DNA from 2 places in the Exiguobacterium sp. N4-1P genome. Region 1 is predicted to be linked to the other one. Evidence: a T-box and tRNA genes for the amino acid it is inferred to sense, from the RefSeq annotation. Region 1 holds a T-box; the other holds one or more tRNA genes.

Region 1 (3,894 bases):
TTAATTTTATTACATTTCTTCTGGAGCGCCGACACCGAGGAGGCGTAGACCTTCCGTCAATACAATCGTAACCGATTTCACGAGTGCAAGGCGAGATTGTTTTGCCGCATCCTCTTCAAGGACACGTACTTGACCATAATATTTGTTAAAGCTTTGTGCGAGATCAAGGACATAACGGCTGATGATGGATGGTTCACGACGCACGAACGCCCGGTCAATGACTGCCGAGAATTGGTTAAGCATCGAGACGACCCCCCAGGCATAATCGTCAGCACTTCCGTCGAAGGCTGCACCATCATAGCCGCCTTTACGGAGTAACGAGTTGGCACGGGCATTTGTGTACTGAACGTATGGACCCGTCTCCCCTTCGAATTTCAACATCTGCTCGAGATCGAACTCGATATTGTTCATGCGTTCGTTTTTAAGGTCATGGAAGATGACTGCGCCGACGCCGACTTGTTGTGCTGTTTGGTCGGCATTCGCAAGGTTCGGATTTTTCTCGGCGATATTTTGTTTTGCGACGTTGATTGCATCTTGAAGGACTTCCTCAAGCAAGACGATCCGCCCTTTACGCGTCGACATCTTTTTGCCATCTTTCATGATCAGACCGAATGGTACATGGTGCATGCCGTCAACATTATCAAAACCAAGCTTTTTCAAAACCGCAAACAACTGTTTGAAATGGAGCGCTTGTTCTCCGCCGACAACATAAAATGCTTGTTCGAAACGATACGTTTCGAGACGATAGACCGCAGCTGCCAAGTCGCGTGTCGCGTAAAGCGTCGCGCCATCTTTTTTCTTGATTAGCGCAGGTGGCATACCTTCTGCTTCAAGATCAACGACCATCGCGCCTTCAGACTCGACGAGCAGTTCTTTTTCTTCTAATAAGTCAATGACATGCTGCATTTTGTCATTATAGAAGGCTTCTCCGTTCAGGCTGTCGAACTGTACACCAAGCATGTCGTAAACACGGCTGAATTCGACGAGTGAGACTTCACGGAACCATTTCCAAAGAACGGTTGCCTGTTCGTCACCTTGCTCGAGTTTTTTGAACCAGGCCCGACCTTCATCTTCAAGTTCCGGCTTACTTTCTGCTTCTTCATGGAACCGGACATAGAGTTTCAATAGTTCTTTGATTGGCTCAGCCCGGACATCTTCTTCTTTACCCCACATGTTGTAAGCCACCATCAATTTACCAAACTGCGTGCCCCAATCACCTAAGTGGTTGATCCCAACGACCTCATATCCTTTTTTACGTGAAATTTGGTTCAACGCATTTCCAATGACCGTCGAACGCAAATGTCCCATCGAGAACGGTTTTGCGATGTTTGGTGAAGAGAAGTCAGTGACAATCGTCTTCCCATTCGACTCACTTGATCCGTAGTCCGCTTTTTCGTTTAAGACACGATTGACGATTTCTTGCGAGACGACCTCACGGTTCAAGAAGACGTTGACATATGGTCCGACTGGTTGAACGTTCGCAAAGAGTGGATTATCGATTTTTTCAGCGACATCTACTGCAATCATGTTGGGTGCTTTGCGGAATGCTTTCGCCAACAAGAAGCAAGGAAATGCGAGATCTCCGTGGTCTTCATGTTTCGGTTGTTCAATCAGTTGCTCAATTTGTTCAAGTGTCAATGCGTCTCCGATGACTCCTTGTAAAACTTCAGCATATTGTTGTTTGTAGCTCATTGTATTACCTCCAACAGTTTATTTTTTCCAATAAAAAACGCCCTTTGCGCAACTCGCAAAGAGACGGAATGACCGCGGTACCACTCTTCTTGGTGTCGTTTTCGACACCCACCTTAATTGGGGATAACGGGGTTCCCCCGGCTACGCCTGATCGTTACGATTCGGATAGCGTCTCTGAAGTGCGTTTCACGATTTCTTTGTCCATTCAGGCTTCCACCGTTTCCTGATTCGCTGGCTGACAAGATAAAACCGTTACTTTCTTCGTCATCGACGATTTGATATCTTTCACATTATACGCAATGACTCGATTTCTCTCAACCTTATTTTTTTGTAAATCACTTATCATAATTTCCACAAATCGGGTATAGATACAGAAGGATCGCCACAGAGAGGGGTCTATTCCGCTATGGTTTACTATCGAAAAGTAGCACGTATGAGCTGGATCACTTTAGCACTTACTGTTGTTTTGCTGTTTCTTGCATCGCTTGCCTTTCCCGTCCATATGAACCCAGCGATATCGCTTGGAAATGCAAGTTATCTTCTCATTTTAGTCCTCCTCTTCCAATTCGATAACATCCGCCGTGGTGGGATTTATTATACATTTCAAGAAGGTATTATTTTATTCATTTTTCTTAATTACGGTTTATTGATTGCCGTCATTTTGAGTCAACTCGGCGTCCTGATTTTCCAATTATTTTCGCATAAAAAAGAAATTCGGATAAAACGATTCATCTACCTGTACCCCGTCAACGTCTTATTCGACATCGTCTATATCTCAGTTCCCGCCTCCGCTTACTTGCTACTTGGAGGTCCGACCGGCCCGGGCTTTACTTATACCGAATCACTTATCCCGTTTATCGGTTATTTGGTGGGTGTCTTTCTTATTTCCTATCTTCAATGTCGATTCGTCAATCGTTTCTTAAACTTAAAGTATGACTGGACCCGCCTCATCCGACTTCAGACACTCGTTTACGGAATCAGTATTTTAAGCGCGCTTCTCGGGATTTGGTTTTATGATGAAAACCCGTTAGTTGCTGCGACTGTCTCGACTTTAATTTTATTCTTATTCAAGCAACTCCTACAACAGCGTGGCGCATCCTTACAAGCTACACACAACGCTAAACGGTTCGACGATGCGAAGGAACGGTTGCTCGTTTCACGCTTTGAACGGGAAGCGATTGAATCCTTACTGATTGATTTACCTCATCTGATTGATTTCTCCGACGGCTGGCTTTCTATTCAGCAGCAACGAAAACAAATCATCTATGACATTCGGACAAAAAAGACAGTTGATGTCTTACCTTTATTTCATACGTTATCAGCGAATGATCTGCGGACTCCGATTCTCTATGGCCTTCGGTTCGACTGGGGAAATGATGTCCAACTCTCGCTTCCCGTCGATCGGCATTCGATGCTCGCGATTCCTTCCATCACAAGTGGAGAAGTCGATGTCTCAATCGTTTTATTTCATCAAATCGCTGATGCTTATGATGAAGCAAAAGCGGATGAAATTTATCGCCTGCTTCGGACATTTTGCCGCGTACTCGAGCGTTCCCAAGAAAACTTTCAATTGTATGCCGAAAGCCGGACGGATGCCTTGACCGATCTCCCGAACAGCCGTGCTTTTTATGAAGAGGGGGCACGCCAGTTTGCTTCCGAACACTTTCCGCTGTCGATCATCCTATTTGATATCGACCACTTTAAATACGTCAATGATACGTACGGACATAAAGTCGGAGATCTCGTCTTACGTGAGCTCGGAAGACGGATTAAATACGTCATCCACCGCAACGATTCCGTCTTCGCGGCACGTTATGGGGGGGAGGAATTCGTTGTTTTGATTGCGGATTGCTTACAAGACCAAGCAATCTCCATTGCTGAAGAAATTCGTCACACCGTTCTCGATCGCCCCTTCATTGTCGACGATCACCATCTCTCTATTACCGTCAGTCTTGGCGTCGATACAGTAGAACATCCTTACCAACGCACATTTGAAGAATCATTACGTCAGGCAGATCACGCACTGTATGTCGGCGGAAAACACAATGGTCGAAATTGTACAGCCCACTACGCTAATCTTTGAAAGGTTGTGTTTTACATGTCTATTACTGAAATTGAGTTATCGCTTCCGATGAATCAACAACGGCGGACATTGCGGATTTATCGTCCCCCTGAGGTCGCGCTTGATGTCGCCCTACCTGT
Region 2 (3,894 bases), 440 kb from region 1:
ACTGTTGCCCGTCCCATATCGCGTTGCACCCAGAAGGTTTGATCCGAATCACCCGGTACGATGACGACGTCTTTTACACCAAGCTTCTCTTTTAAGGCTTTCGCCATATCGGAGATCCCGGCGAGTTCCGCCATCACACTGTGCATGCTTCGTAATACCGTCCGCCCTTCATCCGTCAAGGACATGCCTTGCGTCGCAACTTCCAGTAAGTCTTGTTCTTTTAAGAAGTCGACCTCCCGGCGTAGAACGCGTTCCGTCAAGCCAAGGCTCGTCGCAAGTGTTCGTCGTCCGATCGGTTGCATCAGGCGTACATAATGAAGAATGTCGTAACGTGTCTGCATTTCTTCAATCAGATCAGGCACGATTCGCTTTTGGATCTGTACTAACTGCCGAATCATGTAACTCCCGCTCCTCTCAAATTGCTGGACACTTTACGTCCCGCGTGTCATATCTTGTCCCACTTGGTACATTGCTATCATAACAGTACCCTGGTTTTGTTTCAAGTCTCGACCGTCATCTTTTTTCAAGTAAACGATTTCTTACCGCCTCCGTCTCAAATTTTCCATAACTTAAGATTTCGTTTTGATGTGCGAGAACCGGTATTTCGTAGAGGTACTTCAGACTGAGCGCCGCATCGTTGTCAATGTTGATTTCTTCGAATGTCCATTCGGGAAATTCATCTAATACAAAATCGAGCAAGATGGCGGCTTCCTCACATAGTGTACAACCCGGACGTGAATAGAGTGTTAAGTGCATGTTTTCTTTTGTTCGCATCATGAATTCGCCTCTCGTCTCTCGAAGTCCGCTTGGGTCAAACCAAGGGCTGCCCGATATTTTGCGACCGTTCGTCTCGCGACCGTAATCTCCTCCGCTGTGAGACGGTCCGTCAATTGTTGATCACTCATCGGAACAGGCGACGCTTCGAGCAGTTGAGCGATCCGGACCTTAACTAAGAAACTCGACGTCCCGGTCGTCGTCCGTGAGACGAAAAAATCTTCGAGTAACATCGTGCCCTGAATCGTCTTGACCGTTTTGTTCGCAATCGCCCGTCCAACCGTCGACGGATGATGCCCCGTCACTTCCGCCACTTCTTTTTTCGTCAGCGGCGCGAGCTCGAGCTTTCCTTTAAACCAATTGAGCTGTCGCTCGATGATGACGTCCAGAATCGCCCGAAGCGTCGTCCGTCTCCGTTCATATGCACTCAAGAACGGTTTTGCTTCATCGAGGTCCGCCCAGCTCCGGTCGATTTCGAGATCAGACCAGTTGATCGTCAACTCGCCGTCACGGAATTCGATGTCTGCTTCCGGAATCGTCAGAACGGTCGTCTCCGGAAGGACCGGTGCTTTTGGTAACCGATCGAGCGCCGCTTTGATCCGTATCCGGTCTGTTGCATCATCAATGTCTTGAAGTACTTGTTTGACAGCAATCCCTTCATTCAAATCCGTCGCGACATCAATCAATAACGCGTCATCTAGTTCGAGCGCGTGCAACAACCGGCATTCGTGCGCGGAACGTGCCGCAATTCCCGTCGGTTCACACCGTTGTAAAACGTGTCGTGCTTGTTTTACGAGACTGACGTCCGCCTCTAACAATGTTGCCAGTTGCGCATCCGTCGTCCGCAATAATCCATCCGTATCTAAGTACGTCATGAGTTGTTCCGCCATATATCCTATTTCCTGTCTGACCGATTCTAAACGTATTTGCTGAAGAAGCGTCGCTTCAAATGAAGCGACACGGTCTGCGACGCGGCCAAAATCAACGTCGATTGTTTTACTGAGATTATTCCGATAAGCGCTTGTCCGGCGTATGATTCGGTATACATGTTCTTCGAGTTCAGCAAATGATTCTTCAAGAATCGTCAACTGAAACAATTGGGACGTCGATAACGTCATCCGTTGCGTCTGTTCCTGGCGCTGTTCCATCGTCGGATCTCCCTTCATTCCATTGCATCTTTAACTCTTCTATATAGTATAGAGGAAAAAATCTTCCGACCGTCTAGAAAGTCCTCCTTAAGCATCTTTCGCCCGAAAAAAAATGTTGAATTTATCAATCGAGTATTGCTTTCCTGAAAAAATGTCGGTATACTATTAATTGTTCAGTAAAAAACATGCACCCGTAGCTCAGGGGATAGAGCACTGGTTTCCGGTACCAGGTGTCGGGAGTTCAAATCTCTCCGGGTGTACCATCTTTGAATCTACAGGCAATGCCGTTCGCGGTATTGCCTTTTTTTCTATATTGATATGTTTAATTCAATGCCATTCAGGAAAAATACATAAAAGTCGCATCGTATCTTTTGACCAATATTGACCAAAGGATTATGATAGGAATAAGTCGAATATGAGCTACATACCATCATAAGGAGGCAAAGACTATGTTAATTCCAACAGTCATCGAACAAACCAACCGCGGGGAACGTGCTTACGATATCTATTCACGTTTGCTCAAGGATCGTATCATTCTTCTCGGGAGCGCGATTGACGATAACGTCGCCAACTCAGTCGTTGCCCAGTTGCTCTTCTTAGCAGCAGAGGATCCAGATAAAGAAATTTCGCTCTACATCAACAGCCCGGGCGGTTCAATCACGGCGGGTATGGCGATTTACGATACGATGAACTTCATCAAACCACAAGTTTCAACAATTTGTATCGGAATGGCCGCTTCAATGGGTGCGTTCCTCTTACAAGCAGGCGCAAAAGGAAAACGTTTTGCCCTTCCAAACGCTGAGATCATGATTCATCAACCGCTCGGCGGCACACAAGGACAAGCGTCAGACATTAAAATTCATGCAGAACGTATCATCAAAATGCGTGAACACTTAAACAAAATCATGGCAGAAAACACAGGACAACCACTTGAAGTCATCGAACGCGATACAGAGCGTGATAACTTCATGTCTGCTCAAGCAGCAGCTGACTACGGTCTCATCGACCGCGTCATGGAGCGCGCTTAATCTGTTAACCCGACCGACCGTTGATGTTTTTACATCAGCGGTCGTTTTTTTGTTGTCTTCAAAAAAAAATCCTCTCCACGCCGGGCATGAACTTCATTAAATCATGAAAGTTCGTCCCGAACCTGAAAAGGATCGTTTGTGTTAGTCGATGAGATCTGTAATATCAGACACGATGTCGTGGTTTTCACGAATCAATGTGTAAATCCCGTTCGCATGTGGTGAAAGCTCTTCTTCTGCTTGCAATTGCTTAAGGAAGAGTGATGTTGCGAATGTCACGAGTGTACTTTTCGGTACACCGATTGATTTTGCTTTTTTCGTCAAGACTTCATCAAATTTCGCATCGACTGTCAGCGAAATACGTTTTTTTTCGTTAGCCATTTCAAAAACTCCTTAATTCGAACATTTAGTTGCATCGACTATATATTATAGTAGACTATGGTTCATCTCGCAAGTTTCCCCTTTAGAGCGCACCTGTCAACGACTCACCATTCCGGAGTTTATCCGCAATTTGATCAATTTTCCGCAATCGATGATTGATCCCTGATTTTGAGATGGAGCCGCTCTCGACCATCTCGCCGAGCTCTTGCAGCGTCACGTCTTGATGCGTCACGCGTAAAATCGCGATTTCCCGTAACTTGTCCGGTAAGACATCGAGTCCGACCGTCCGTTCGAGAAATTTGATATTCTCCACTTGGCGGAGCGCTGCCCCGACCGTTTTGTTGAGGTTCGCTGTCTCACAGTTGACGAGACGATTGACCGAATTCCGCATATCTTTTAAAATCCGGACATCTTCAAAACGAAGCATCGAATGGGTCGCCCCGACTACCTTGAGGAAATCAGAGATTTTTTCACTCTCCTTGATGTAGAGGATGTGCCCTTTCTTACGCTCGATTGCTTTTGCATTCAAATCGAATTGGTTCGTCAAACTCCGAAGCGCCGCATTG

The links. A T-box is a leader RNA that pairs with one kind of tRNA and senses whether it is charged. The one in region 1 lies ahead of argS (arginine--tRNA ligase), so its partner is inferred to be a tRNA-Arg.
Region 2: it encodes a tRNA-Arg, which carries the amino acid that the T-box ahead of argS (arginine--tRNA ligase) is inferred to sense. The anticodon was not compared.

The regions. Positions count from the first base shown of each region.
Region 1 is NZ_CP022236.1:2,726,189-2,730,082, forward strand. It holds gene argS (arginine--tRNA ligase) at 10-1,692, opposite strand; T-box leader at 1,749-1,969, opposite strand; gene A0126_RS13985 (GGDEF domain-containing protein) at 2,099-3,775, shown strand; gene A0126_RS13990 (alpha/beta hydrolase) at 3,791-3,894, shown strand, end outside.
Region 2 is NZ_CP022236.1:2,289,773-2,293,666, forward strand. It holds gene A0126_RS11815 (sugar-binding transcriptional regulator) at 1-395, opposite strand, end outside; gene A0126_RS11820 (glutaredoxin family protein) at 514-777, opposite strand; gene A0126_RS11825 (RNA polymerase factor sigma-54) at 774-1,922, opposite strand; tRNA gene A0126_RS11830 (tRNA-Arg) at 2,110-2,185, shown strand; partial or broken gene clpP (ATP-dependent Clp endopeptidase proteolytic subunit ClpP) at 2,366-2,950, shown strand; gene A0126_RS11840 (hypothetical protein) at 3,092-3,328, opposite strand; gene whiA (DNA-binding protein WhiA) at 3,411-3,894, opposite strand, start outside.